Regions from separate parts of the Nonomuraea terrae genome, predicted to be linked through region 1. Evidence: riboswitches for the same ligand, from Rfam matches in the RefSeq annotation. Region 1 holds a riboswitch; each other region holds the start of a gene.
What was found. Region 1 has a riboswitch for cyclic di-AMP ahead of ACIBP6_RS01045 (C40 family peptidase). Riboswitches for the same ligand answer to the same signal wherever they lie in the genome.

Region 1 (4,062 bases):
CTGCTCGACGGCCTGGCGCTGGGCGACGAACGCCGCGGCGTAGTTGCCGCCGCACTTGGCCTCGCCGGTGCCGCCGGGCGCGGCCCGGGTGTACTCGGTGGACAGCCAGACGGAGACCGGCTTGATTCCGCCGGCGAAGTAGGAGGCCGCCGGGGAGGCGATGACCATGTACTTGTAGGTCTTGGACGGGTAGTTGACGCCCAGGCCAGGCTGGGTGGCGATCATGAAGGGCCGCAGGTAGAGGCTGTGCCCCTCCGGCGTCGGCACCCACTCCCGCTCGGTCTGGACGAGAAGTTCGAGCGACTCGACGAAGGTCTCCTCGGGAAGCTCCGGCATCGCCAGGCGGACCGCCGAGCGGTTGAAGCGGGCGGCGTTCGCGTACGGCCGGAACGTCACGATCGACCCGCCGCTCTGGCGGTAGGCCTTCATCCCCTCGAAGATTTCCTGGCCGTAGTGGAAGACCGAGGTCGCGGGCTCGAGGGCGAGCGGGCCGTACGGCATGAGCCTGGCGTCGTGCCAGCCGCGGCCCTCGGTGAAGTCGATCGAGATCATGTGATCCGTGAAGACCTTCCCGAAGACGGGGTTCGCCATTACCTGCTCCCGCTCGGCCGCGGTGCGAGCGTGGTCGGATAGCTGCACGTCGAAGCTGAGCTTCTGAGCGATGGTCATGACGGCGGTCCTTCTCTCTACGATCTGGCGAAATGTCACGGTATCTGCCCGATGACGGCACGGTGCGTGCCCCGCGTCGGGGGGTGTCCGTACTTCCTATTGTCTCGCTATATGGGATGGCAAGCGGCCGATAGGGCGATTAGCCGCTTTGGACGCAAAAAAGCGCCCGGCAGTCCTTCGCGGACCGCCAGGCGCTTCCGGGGCTAGGCGGTCCTAGCCGGATACTCGCGCGGCGATGTCGTCGCCGATCTCCCGTGTGGTGCGAGCCGCCCAGCCGGCCAGCCGCTCGACGATGTCGTCGGCGACGGCCTGCTCGACCCTGGCGGCCTCGGCCTGCAGCCCGAGGTGGTCGAGCAGCATGGCGACCGACAGGATCGTCGCGGTCGGGTCGGCCTTGTCCTGGCCGGCGATGTCGGGCGCGCTGCCGTGGACCGGCTCGAACATGCTGGGCGCGGTGCGCTCGGGGTTGATGTTGCCGCTGGCGGCCAGGCCGATGCCGCCGGCGATGGCCGCGCCGAGGTCGGTGATGATGTCGCCGAACAGGTTGTCGGTCACCACCACGTCGAAGCGCTCGGGCTGGGTGACGAAGAACATCGAGGCCGCGTCGATGTGGCAGTAGTCGGTGGTGACCTCGGGGTATTCCTCGCTGATCCGGTTGACCGTGCGCTGCCACAGGTCGCCGGCGTAGGTGAGCACGTTCGTCTTGTGGACGAGGGTCAGCTTCTTGCGCGGGCGCGTCATGGCCTTGTCGAAGGCGTAGCGCACCACGCGCTCGACGCCGTGGGCGGTGTTGAGCGACTCCTGGGTGGCGATCTCGTGCGGGGTGCCGCGGCGCATGACGCCACCGGTGCCGGCGTAGAGGCCCTCGGTGCCCTCGCGGACCACGATCATGTCGATGTCTTCGGCGGACGAGTCGCCCAGCGGCGTCTCCACGCCCGGGAACAGCTTGACCGGGCGCAGGTTGACGTAGTGGTCGAAGGCGAAGCGCAGCTTGAGCAGCACGTCGCGCTCCAGGATGCCCGGCGGCACGCTCGGGTCGCCGATCGCGCCGAGCAGGAGCGCGTCGTAACCGCGCAGCTCCTCCATCACGGAGTCGGGGAGCGTCTCACCGGTGCGGTGATAGCGGGCAGCGCCCAGGTCGTAGTGCGTGGGCTCGAACTTCGTGCCCACGGCCTCCAGGACCTTGAGCCCTTCGGCGACGACCTCGGTGCCGATCCCGTCTCCGGGGATCACGGCCAGGCGGATGTTGCGCGACTCCATGGCGGTACCTTACCCGCTCGTCTCGCCTGACGAGCAACCATCTCAAGCTCCGGACGTCCGATATTTTACCTTTTTTACCCTTTACGTCCGTTTGACCGTTTCGTTAGAGTCCGACGGGCCTAATCCACGCAGCGGTTGCGTGGAGCCGGGGACCCACTTCCCCCAGGGGCGAATCGGCGACCCCACGCCGTAGGGCTGCTTCCAAGCCCGAGCCCGTCAGCTAACCCGGCCGGCCGTATGGAAGGACAAGTCCCCCTTGTCACGTATTGCCATTGCCTCGGCCGCGGGCGTCGCCGGGCTTCTCCTGGCCGCCCCCGCCGCACAGGCGACGACCGCCAAACCTCCGGCACAGCAGGCCGCAGAAGAGAAAACCCCAGCTCAGAAAGCCCCCGACGCGTCCACCATCACCTTGGACGGACACAAGCTCAAGGAGATCCAGGACAAACGCGCACCCAAGCCGGCCTGGAAGATCGCGCTCAAGTTCGCGATGAACAAACGGGGCACCCCCTACGTGTGGGGAGGCACCAGCCCACGCGGCTATGACTGCTCCGGACTCATGCTGCGGGCGTACCAGAAGGCGGGGATCCAGCTCCCGCGCGTCGCCGCGGACCAGTACGCGGCGTTCGACAAGAAGGTCTCCTGGAAGAACCTCAAACCGGGCGACCTGGTCTTCTTCAGCAACCTCGGCCACGTCGGGATGATCTCCCGGCCCGGCTACATGGTGCACGCCCCGCGCACGGGTGACGTGGTGAAGGAGGAGAAGCTCTCCGCCTGGCGGCGCAGCGCCTTCGTGGGCGGGGTGCGCCCGGACCGCAAGGGCGTGCGGGAATGGCGGGAGTTCGTCAAGCAGCGCGACGAACCCGCGCCCTCCATGCCCACCGCCACTCTCTGACGGCACCCTCTGACGGCGCCCTCTGACGGCGCGCCCTGAACGGCACCCCATGGACGGATCGGCCGGATCGCGGAGACGTCCGTGATCCGGCGCCTGTGCCGGCAAGCATGGAGCGGCTCCGCGGAGACGTCCGCGGGGCCGCTCGTCACGGCACGGCCCGGCTAGCTGCCGGAGTTCTGCGGGGCGCCGCCGTTGTCGCGGCGGTCCAGTGCGATCTGCACGGCCTCGGCCGCCTTGTCCTCGTGGTCGTCGGCACGGTTCCAGGCATACATGTCGTACATGTCACTCATCTCGTTTCGCGGAAGCGTTCCAGTGACGCCGGACTCCGGTCGCGAATCCGACCCAGCCTGATCTCGTGGTCCGGGTCGCGGACCGGACGAAGGGACTTACCGGCCGACAACGCGCCGAACACCGCGGCGAGTCGTCGACCTGCCCTAACAGGCCTCGCCGCGGCAGGTAATGAGTACGAGCACCTGGCGCATCACTCGCTACAGTACCCGAGGCATCTCGTTGGATGTCCTACTATCTCGCATGCTGAGACGCAAAGGGCCGTCACCCGGACGGGTGACGGCCCTGCGACGGCGTGGGGAGGTCAGTCCTCCAGGTCGACCGAGCGGCCGCTGTCGGCGCCGATCTCGGCCACGATCTGCTCGACCACGTCCGCGGGGATCGCGGAGTCGACGGTCAGCGCGATGAGCGCCTTGCCGCCCTTGACGTCGCGGGCCACCTGCATGGAGGCGATGTTGACGTTGTGCTCGCCGAGCAGCCGGCCGACCACGCCGACGATGCCGGGGCGGTCGGCGTAGGTGAGGAAGCACAGGTGGGCCGTCGGCTCGATCTCCATCTCGTAGCCGTTGACCTCGACGATCTTCGTGATCTGGCGCGGCCCGGACAGCGTGCCGGAGACCGAGACCTGGCGGCCGTCGGCGAGCACGCCGCGCACGGTCACCACGTTGCGCCAGTCGGGGCTCTCGGAGCTGGTGACCAGCTCGACCTCGACGCCGCGCTCCTTGGCCAGCAGCGGGGCGTTGACGTAGGTGACCTGCTCCTCGATCACGTCGGCGAACACGCCCTTGAGCGCGGCCAGCTCGATCACGCGGACGTCCTGCGAGGCGATCTCGCCGCGGACCTCGACGTTGAGCTTGGTGGCGACCTCGCCGGCCAGGGCGGTGAACACCCGGCCCAGCTTCTCGGCCAGCGGCAGGCCGGGCTTGACGTCCTCGGCGACCGCGCCGCCCTGG
Region 2 (4,062 bases), on a different contig from region 1:
AGATCCTCCACGCGATCGCCGCCCGCAGCGAGCGGGAGCTCGAACGGATCAGGGACGCCGTGTCCGGCGAGACGCCGATCTCCGGCGAGGGCCGCCTGGCCCTCGGCTGGCTCGCCGCCGGCTACGGCCTGCGCCAGTACGAAGCCTCCCGCGACTGGGCCGTCTGGGCCCTCGGCGAACTCGACAAGGCGGACCGCCGCTAGGCTCGTGCGCATCCAGGGGGCCGCCACGTCCCGATGGAGAACGACCCCGCAGCGGTCACCCGCGCGTTTTTCTCCTCGCCTGAGCCGGGCGACACCGCGAGAACGCGCAAGCGCGCGTCCCCGTGGTACGGGAACGCGCGCTTGTGCGGGGGACGCCCGCCCGGGGGCGGGCGCTTGTATGGGGGAGCAGAGCGCGCTCCGTGCGTGCGGAGAATGCGCGCTTCTGCGGGGGGAGAGAGCGCCGCGTCCCGTTGGTGTGGGACGCGGGCTTCATGTCGGGGGAGAGGCGCACATCCCCGTGATGGGGGGACGTGCGCTTCGGTGGGAGTGGGCGGCGTCCCCTCGTACGGGGGACACGCGCCTCGCGGGGGAACCGGTCAGGCGGCGTACTGCGGGTAGCCGTAGCCGACGACCTGCGACTTCGGCCGGACGCGCTCCTCGACCTTGCCGTTGCCGGTGTTGCCCTCGACCGTGGAGATCGTGCCGTCGCCGTTGTCCTTCACGACGAAGCCGACGTGGTTGATGTCGTCGAGGTCCTTGCTGCCGCTCCAGGAGAAGAAGACCACGGCGCCGGGCTGCACCTTGGTGCCCCAGCGGTCGTTCTTCTCGAACCACTTGGCGTAGGTGACGGTGTAGGCGTCCCAGCCGATGGCCGGACGGGCGCCGGAGTGCTCACCGACCCAGGACACGAACATCGCGCACCACGGGGCGTTCAGGTAAGCGGCGCGGTTGCCGCCGTCACGGTCGATGGTCTCGGCCGCGCGCTGCGAGGCGGCGTACCACTTCTGGTACGGCGTGCCGCCGCCGGCGGAGTTCTCGGAGGTGCCGACCTGGGACCTGGCCAGGTCGAGGACCTGCTGGGCGGTGACGCTGACCTTGGTCTCTTCGGACTTCTTCCCGGCCGGCTTCTGGGCGTTGTCCGGGTGGTTGGCGGTGACGGCCGCGGTGGCGGTCTTGACCGGCGCCGTCGTGGCTTCGGCGTTCGCTACGGCGGTGCCGCCGAGGACCGTGGCGAGGACGGACGTGCCCAGAGCGGCACGGGCGATGTTCTTCTTCGAGGCAGCGAGAATACGGTGCTTGGCCATCGAGCGGGTTTACTCCTTGCTTCCATGCCGCTTACCGGGTTAGCTGACGGGCTCGGGCGTGGAAGCTGCCCTACGGCACCGAAGTGCCGATTCGCCCCGAAAGGACTTGGGTCCCCGGTTCCGCCCGAAGGCGGATTCAGCGGTCACAGGACGATCCTGTGAGATGTGTCGTGCGATGGTCGGACAACGCCGGACAAACCGGACGTTCGCCGCAAGATGCCCCACAAGGTAATACATGGGGCAAGGGGATTACAACTCCATAAAGGCCCAGTCAGGCGAAAAGCCTTCGGGCGTCGGCCCGAACCCCCGGTATGGCAAGGGATGCGTCAAGGCGCAAGATCGGCAAATCGATCGGGCCTTGGGCCTGCGGCGACGCGGATGAGGCACTGACGAGAGCGCCGGGATGTCCCGCGTCCGGTTCTGTACAACCAGGCTCGCGCCGGGGTAATTCCCCGGCAACGAGATTTCCACGAGACCGTGTGCGCCACGGGGGCAGTGCAACACCCCGGTCGGCTCAGCCTCATGAAGTGCCCGTCAGGCGAGCTGCCCGCGGGCGTCGGCCAGAAGCCCCAGCATGGCCAGGGATTCGTCAAGGGGCATGATCGAGGATTCGGTCCTGCCCTCGGCCACTGCGGCGCGGACCTCGCGCAGCTCCCCGGCGTAACCGTTGTCCGCCGGATCGAGCACGTGCTCCTCCGGCTCCATGCCGGGGCCGGAGAGGACGATCCGCTGTGGCGCCCAGAAGGGCGCCGGGATGTCCGCCCGCATCTGCGTACCCACAACACAGGCCTGGTTGGGGTAATTCCCGAGCAACGAGGTGGCCACGAGGGCGTGTCTGCCGCCGGGGTAGAGCAATACGCCGGCCGCCTCCGCGTCAACCCCGCTGGGCGCGAGGGATCCGGTGACGTGCAGCCCCGTGGGCATGCCCATGAGCAGCTGGGCCAGCCCGAAGGGGTAGATCCCGAGGTCGAGCAGGGCGCCGCCGCCCAGCTCCGGCGCCCACAGCCGGTGCGCGGGGTCGTACGGCAGCGAGAACCCGAAGCTGGCCTGCACCGAGCGGATGTCGCCGAAGCGCGGGTCGGCGGCCAGGCGCTGGACGAGGGGGTTGAACCTCATCCACATGGCCTCCATCAGGAACACGCCCGCCTCGCGTGCCAGGCGCACCATCTTCTCGGCGTCGTCGAGGTCGGCGGCCAGGGGCTTCTCGCAGAGCACGGCCTTGCCCGCCGCGATCGCGGCCTCGGCCACCTGCAGGTGCTGGGCGTGGGGAGTCGCCACGTAGACCGCGTCCACGTTCGGGTCGGCGCACAGCTGCTCGTAGGAGCCGTACGCCGACTCCGCCCCCAGCTCGGCGGCCAGGACCTGGGCCCGGCCGAGGTCGCGGGAGCCGACGGCGGCCACCCGCATCCCCGGCTCCGCCACGATGGCCGCGCCCACGGTGCGGGCGATGCCGCCGGTCGCCGCAATTCCCCACGTGAAGTCTCGCACGCGGAAAATCGTACACCGAGGTAAAAATCAGGTCATGTTGAAGGCGTTGGGGTCGGGTCCGAGGCGCTGACCGCGGTTCATCGCGCTGATGGCGGCCATGTCCTCCTGATCGAGGACGAAGTCGAAGACGCCGATGTTCTCCTTGATCCGGGCGGGGGTCACGGACTTGGGGATGACGACGTGGCCCATCTGCAGGTGCCAGCGGATCACGATCTGCGCGGGGGTCCTGCCGCACTTGCGCGACAGCAGTTCCAGCGCCGGGTCCTCCAGCAGGCCGCGGCCCGAGCCGAGGGGGCTCCACGCCTCCGTCAGGATGCCGTTGGCCTCGTGGAAGGCCCGCATCTCGCGCTGCTGGAAGTACGGGTGGAGCTCGATCTGGTTGATGGACGGGGTGATGTCGGTCTCGTTCATGAGCCGGGTGAGGGCCTCGATCGTGAAGTTGGAGGTCCCGATGGCCTTGGCGCGCCCGTCACGGTAGATCTTCTCCAGGGCGCGCCAGGCCTGCACGTACTTGTCCTGGGCCGGCACCGGCCAGTGGATGAGGAAGAGATCGACGTAGTCGAGGCCCAGCCGTTCCAGGCTCTCGTCGAAGGCGGCCTCGGCGCGGTCGTGGTCGGAGTTCCACAGCTTCGTGGTGACGAACACCTTCTCGCGCGGCCGTTCGCTCTCGCGTACCGCGCGCCCGACGCCCTCCTCGTTGCCGTAGGCGGCGGCGGTGTCGACATGCCGGTAGCCGGCCCGCAGGGCGAGGCCGACGGCCTGCTCGGCCTCGTCGGCGGGGACCTGCCAGACGCCGTAGCCGAGCTGCGGGATCTGGACGCCGTCGGTGTTCAGCAGCAGCGAATTCATACCCTCCATTGTTCATGTCGCGTTTCTGGCCGCTTAAGGCGGTGGGGCTAGCTTGAAGCGGTCGTGAACGGGCCATCGACTGGAGGGCAGGAGTGGTCGAACAGGCGTCGGCCTGGGTGGAGTCCCCGCTCCAGATGCTGTGCGCCGTCGAGGCCCACCATGCCGGGCTGCTCGGCCCTGCGACGGCCATCGTGCCGCGCGCGGGGCTGCGGGCCCTGAAGGCCACGCGGCGTGAGCTGCGCCGCCTCGGGCTGCCCGAGGGGCTGGTGCTGAGCGAGCCGCGCGAGCGTATGCCCCGGCGTGTGCAGGCGGTGGGCGACGCCTTCTCCGGCCGTGTCCAGCTGCGCTGGCTGCTGTCCAAGCCCGGCCGCGTCGTCATCGTGGACGACGGGCTGGCCACGCTGCGGCTGCTGGAACTGATCGCGGACGGCCCGTAC
Region 3 (4,062 bases), on a different contig from region 1:
CCGGCGGGTCGTACCTCAGCACCTCCTCGACCACCTGCTTGGGATGCTCGGCGGCGTGCTTCAGCAGCCCGTGGCGGGTCAGGTTGAGCACGCCGTTCGCGATGAGGTTGACGGTCGTCTCGTGACCGGCCACGAGCAGTAGCACGCAGGTCGCCAGCAGCTCGCCCTCGGTCAGCTCGCTCACCTGGGTCAGGGCGCTCAGCAGGTCGTCGCCGGGGCGCTCACGCCTGATCGCGATGAGCTCGCGGAAGTAGTCGCGGAACTCCTGCGCCGCCCGTCCGCTCTGCGCCGCGAGGTCGTCCGTCAGGATCGGGTCGAGGCCGCGGGCGAGGCTCTCGCTCCAGCCGCGGAAGCGCAGGTGGTCCTCCTGCGGCACGCCGAGCATCTCGCTGATCACCATGACCGGCAGCGGGTACGCCAGGCCCGACACGAGCTCGGCCTCCTCCGGCAGCGAGCTCACCAGGTCGGCGGTGATCGCCTCGATGCGCGGGCGCAGCCGTTCCAGCATGCGGGGGGTGAAGGCGCGGCTGACCAGGCCGCGGAGCCTCGTGTGGTCGGGCGGGTCCATCCACAGGAACGACTGGGCGGGCTCACCTGTGGCCCGCATCGGGCCTGAGCCGCGGCCGAAACGGGGATCGCGCAGCAGAACGGTGCAGAGCTCGTGCGTGGTGGCGACGAGCAGACCGGCACGCGTACGGAAGAGAGGGCCGTGCTCGCTCATCTCCCGATATCGGACATATGGATCACGGAGAAATTCCGGATCGAACGGATCGAAACCCAGGGCGTCCTCGGGAGTGACGGGAGGGGTGTTGACGTCGTTCATCGCGGACCGATCAGTGCCGACATATCGCGAGTAGGTCACATATATCGGGTCATGTCAATGGTGATCGTCACGCATGGTGATTGTTATGCTTGACCACCTTTCTACGATGCGTTTACCGTCAGCGGGATCGATTTCGGCCCGCGGCTGTTGGGGGAGGGCTCCCGATGGATGTGCTCACGGAAGGCATCGAGCTGAGCGAGGCGGATCTCGCTCTGCTGGCGGAGCTGGCCAAGGGGGTCACCGTCGACCGGGTGGGCAGGCGGCTCGACATCAGCGGCCGCACCGTACGCCGGCGGCTGCGCGCCATCTGCGACCGCATCGGCGTGGCCACGGCGATCGAGGCCGTGGCCTGGGCGGCCCGCCGTCAGCTCATCTGAGCCCGCTCAGTCCGCGATGCGTACGGCCCCCGCGTACGGCCGGCCCTCGATCGCGGCGATGCGGACGACGTCACCGGTCCGCGGCGCGTGCACCATCATGCCGCCGCCGAGGTAGATGCCGACGTGGTGCAGGTCGTTGTAGAAGAACACCAGGTCACCGGCGCGCAGCTCAGAGCGGTCGATGTGCCTGCCGGACGTCCACTGGCTGCCGGTGTAGTGCGGCAGTGCGATGCCCACCTGCCGGTAGGCCGCCATCACCAGCCCGGAGCAGTCGTACGAGCTGGGCCCCTCGGCGCCCCACACGTACGGCTTGAGCTGCTGCGTCAGCGCCCAGCGCGCGGCGGCGGCGGCCTTGCCGTCGCCCGGGACCGGCAGGTTGACGCGGGTGGCCCGGGTGCCGGGCCGGCCGGCTTCGCCGAGCGCCCGCTGGAAGAGGTTGCTCTCGATCTTGGTGACCAGTTTGGTGATCTTGTCGCGCTTGGTGTCGATGTCGGAGACCAGTTTCTCGACCTCTTCGATGCGCGTCTTGGCGCCGGCCCGTGCCCGCTCGGCCGCGTCCATGGCCTTGAGGAGCTGGGTGACCTCCTCGCCCTGCTGCTGCTCCAGCGCGTACGTGGTGGCGGCCTGGTCGAGGAACTTCTCGGGGTCCTCGGCGGAGGTGAAGGTCAGGGCCCGGCTCAGGCCGCCGGTGATGTAGGCGTTCTGGGCCAGGGCGATGGCCTTGGCGCGCTTGGCGGCGAGATCGGCCTCGCTGGTGGCCAGCGTCTTCTGCGCGGCCTCGGCGGCCTTGCGCGCGGTCTTGAGCTTCTCGCGCTGGCCGTTGTACTGCTCGGCCAGCGTCTCGATATCGGTGTGCATCTTCTCGACCTGGTCGGCCAGGTCCTGGAGGGAGGGCTTGGGGTCGGCGGAGGCCGAACCGACGGGGACGGCGAGCAGCGTCGCGGCGACTGTGAGACTCACCACACCGAGAAAGCGTGATCTCCGCCCGCGTACGGACGGACGGGCGTGTCTGCCTTGGCGCTCGCGCAAGCGCTTCACCAACCAAGCTCCTCTCGTAGACGCCTACCGGGTTAGCTGACGGGTTCGGGCCGGAGCAGCCCTACCGAGCGATCTCGGATTCACCCCTTGTGGTGGCGTTCTGGGGAGGCCACCGGCGGGTCCCCGGCTCCCCTCGCGGGGATTGGGCGTGTCTCCCGCGTGTGGGGACACACGGGGAACATCGTCGCTGGACACTAATGCACTCCGGGTTCGTGCTCAACCGGAACTGCCGACTTCGTCGGCCTTTCACCGCTGGAGAGTCGCGAGGTGAAGGCGTGTACTCCCGTGCACAACGGGCATTTTGCCCTGATTGTCACGCTTCGGTGCCCGACGATTGGGGTCCGGGCGCGTGTCCACCTGGCCACAAGATGTAACAAGATGGGGCGGGACATGGGAGTTAAGGCTGAGCCGTAATGACATCTGTACGCTGGAGAGCCATGGAGCAGGTGGCCGAACCGACGTTGTCCGAGACCGCGGTGGTGGTCCGGCGCGCCCGTACCCCCGACGTGCGGACGATCAGGCGCCTCGTCGACACCTACGCGGGCGCGGGGCCGCGGCTCCTGGAGAAGGCCACGGTGACGCTGTACGAGGACGTACAGGAGTTCTGGGTGGCCGAGCGGGGCGGGCAGGTCGTCGGATGCGGCGCGCTCCATGTGCTGTGGGAGGACCTCGCCGAGGTCCGCACCGTCGCCGTGGACCCCGCGTGCCGGGGCATGGGCATCGGCCACCGCATCGTCTCGGCGCTGATACAGCAGGCGAAGGATCTGGGGCTGAGGCGTGTATTCTGTCTGACTTTTGAGGTCGACTTCTTCGCCAGACACGGCTTTCGCCGGATACAGGGCACGCCGGTCTCACCCGAGGTGTACGCCGAACTCCTGGCCTCGTACGACGAGGGTGTTGCGGAGTTCCTCGATCTGGAGCACGTGAAGCCGAACACCCTGGACAACACCCGCATGCTGCTGCATCTCCCATCGGGTGACGCGGACGCTGACCACATGGAAAGGTGATTGTTGATACCTATGTCGATACGTTGGGCAGCACAGGCATGTGTCCTGACACGTGCCACATGCGCACTTGAAGCGAGGTGACACGGTGAGCACCGGACAGCCGCCGTATCCGCAGAACGAATCCGGCGAAAATTCTGCACCCGGCCCCTACGGGCAGCAGAACCCGGGCCGCCATCCTGGCGAGCCCGACCCGGACGCGACTGTGGTCGGCTACCGGGTGGACGATGCCTACGGGCAGCAACCCCCCTACGGACAGCAAGGCTACGGCCAGCCCCAGCAGGGTCAGCCTCCCTACGGCCAGCAACCCCAGTACGGCCAGCAGCCCGACTACGGGCAGCAGTCGCAGGCCCAGCCCGACTACGGCCAGCAGGGCTATGGTCAACAGGGCTACGGCCAGCAGGCCCAGCCTGACTACGGTCAGCAGCAGGGCTACGGCCAGCCCGAATACGGCCAGCCCGAATACGGCCAGCCCGATTACGGCCAGCAGGGCTACGGCCAGCAGGCTCACGCCCAGCAGCCCCAGTACGGGCAGCAGCCGCAGGCCCAGCCCGGCTACGGGCAGCAATATGGCCAGCAGCCCCAGTCCCAATCCGACTACGGGCAGCAGCAGTACGGGCAGCAGCCGCAGTCGCAACCCGATTACGGGCAGCAGCAGTACGGGCAGCAGCCGCAGTCGCAACCCGATTACGGGCAGCAGCAGTACAGCCAGCCCGACTACGGCCAGCAGGCCCAGCAGGGTCAGCAGGGTTACGGTCAGCAGCCGCAGTCCGGCCAGCAGCCCCAGTACGGGCAGCAGCCCGACTACGGCCAGCAGCAG

Region 2: linked by a shared signal. The riboswitch ahead of ACIBP6_RS15620 (CHAP domain-containing protein) and the one ahead of ACIBP6_RS01045 (C40 family peptidase) in region 1 are both predicted to bind cyclic di-AMP.
Region 3: linked by a shared signal. The riboswitch ahead of ACIBP6_RS32430 (C40 family peptidase) and the one ahead of ACIBP6_RS01045 (C40 family peptidase) in region 1 are both predicted to bind cyclic di-AMP.

The regions. Positions count from the first base shown of each region.
Region 1 covers NZ_JBITLL010000001.1:228,729-232,790, reverse strand. Annotated here, with positions in the region: gene ACIBP6_RS01055 (branched-chain amino acid aminotransferase) at 1-669, opposite strand, end outside; gene ACIBP6_RS01050 (3-isopropylmalate dehydrogenase) at 883-1,929, opposite strand; cyclic di-AMP (ydaO/yuaA leader) riboswitch at 2,036-2,178, shown strand; gene ACIBP6_RS01045 (C40 family peptidase) at 2,339-2,821, shown strand; gene serA (phosphoglycerate dehydrogenase) at 3,414-4,062, opposite strand, start outside.
Region 2 covers NZ_JBITLL010000003.1:674,890-678,951, reverse strand. Annotated here, with positions in the region: gene ACIBP6_RS15625 (PadR family transcriptional regulator) at 1-203, shown strand, start outside; gene ACIBP6_RS15620 (CHAP domain-containing protein) at 581-1,288, opposite strand; cyclic di-AMP (ydaO/yuaA leader) riboswitch at 1,302-1,440, opposite strand; gene ACIBP6_RS15615 (Gfo/Idh/MocA family protein) at 1,823-2,776, opposite strand; gene ACIBP6_RS15610 (aldo/keto reductase) at 2,804-3,625, opposite strand; gene ACIBP6_RS15605 (hypothetical protein) at 3,718-4,062, shown strand, end outside.
Region 3 covers NZ_JBITLL010000006.1:645,830-649,891, forward strand. Annotated here, with positions in the region: gene ACIBP6_RS32420 (cytochrome P450) at 1-721, opposite strand, end outside; gene ACIBP6_RS32425 (LuxR C-terminal-related transcriptional regulator) at 988-1,200, shown strand; gene ACIBP6_RS32430 (C40 family peptidase) at 1,207-2,163, opposite strand; cyclic di-AMP (ydaO/yuaA leader) riboswitch at 2,245-2,397, opposite strand; gene ACIBP6_RS32435 (amino-acid N-acetyltransferase) at 2,676-3,245, shown strand; gene ACIBP6_RS32440 (RDD family protein) at 3,331-4,062, shown strand, end outside.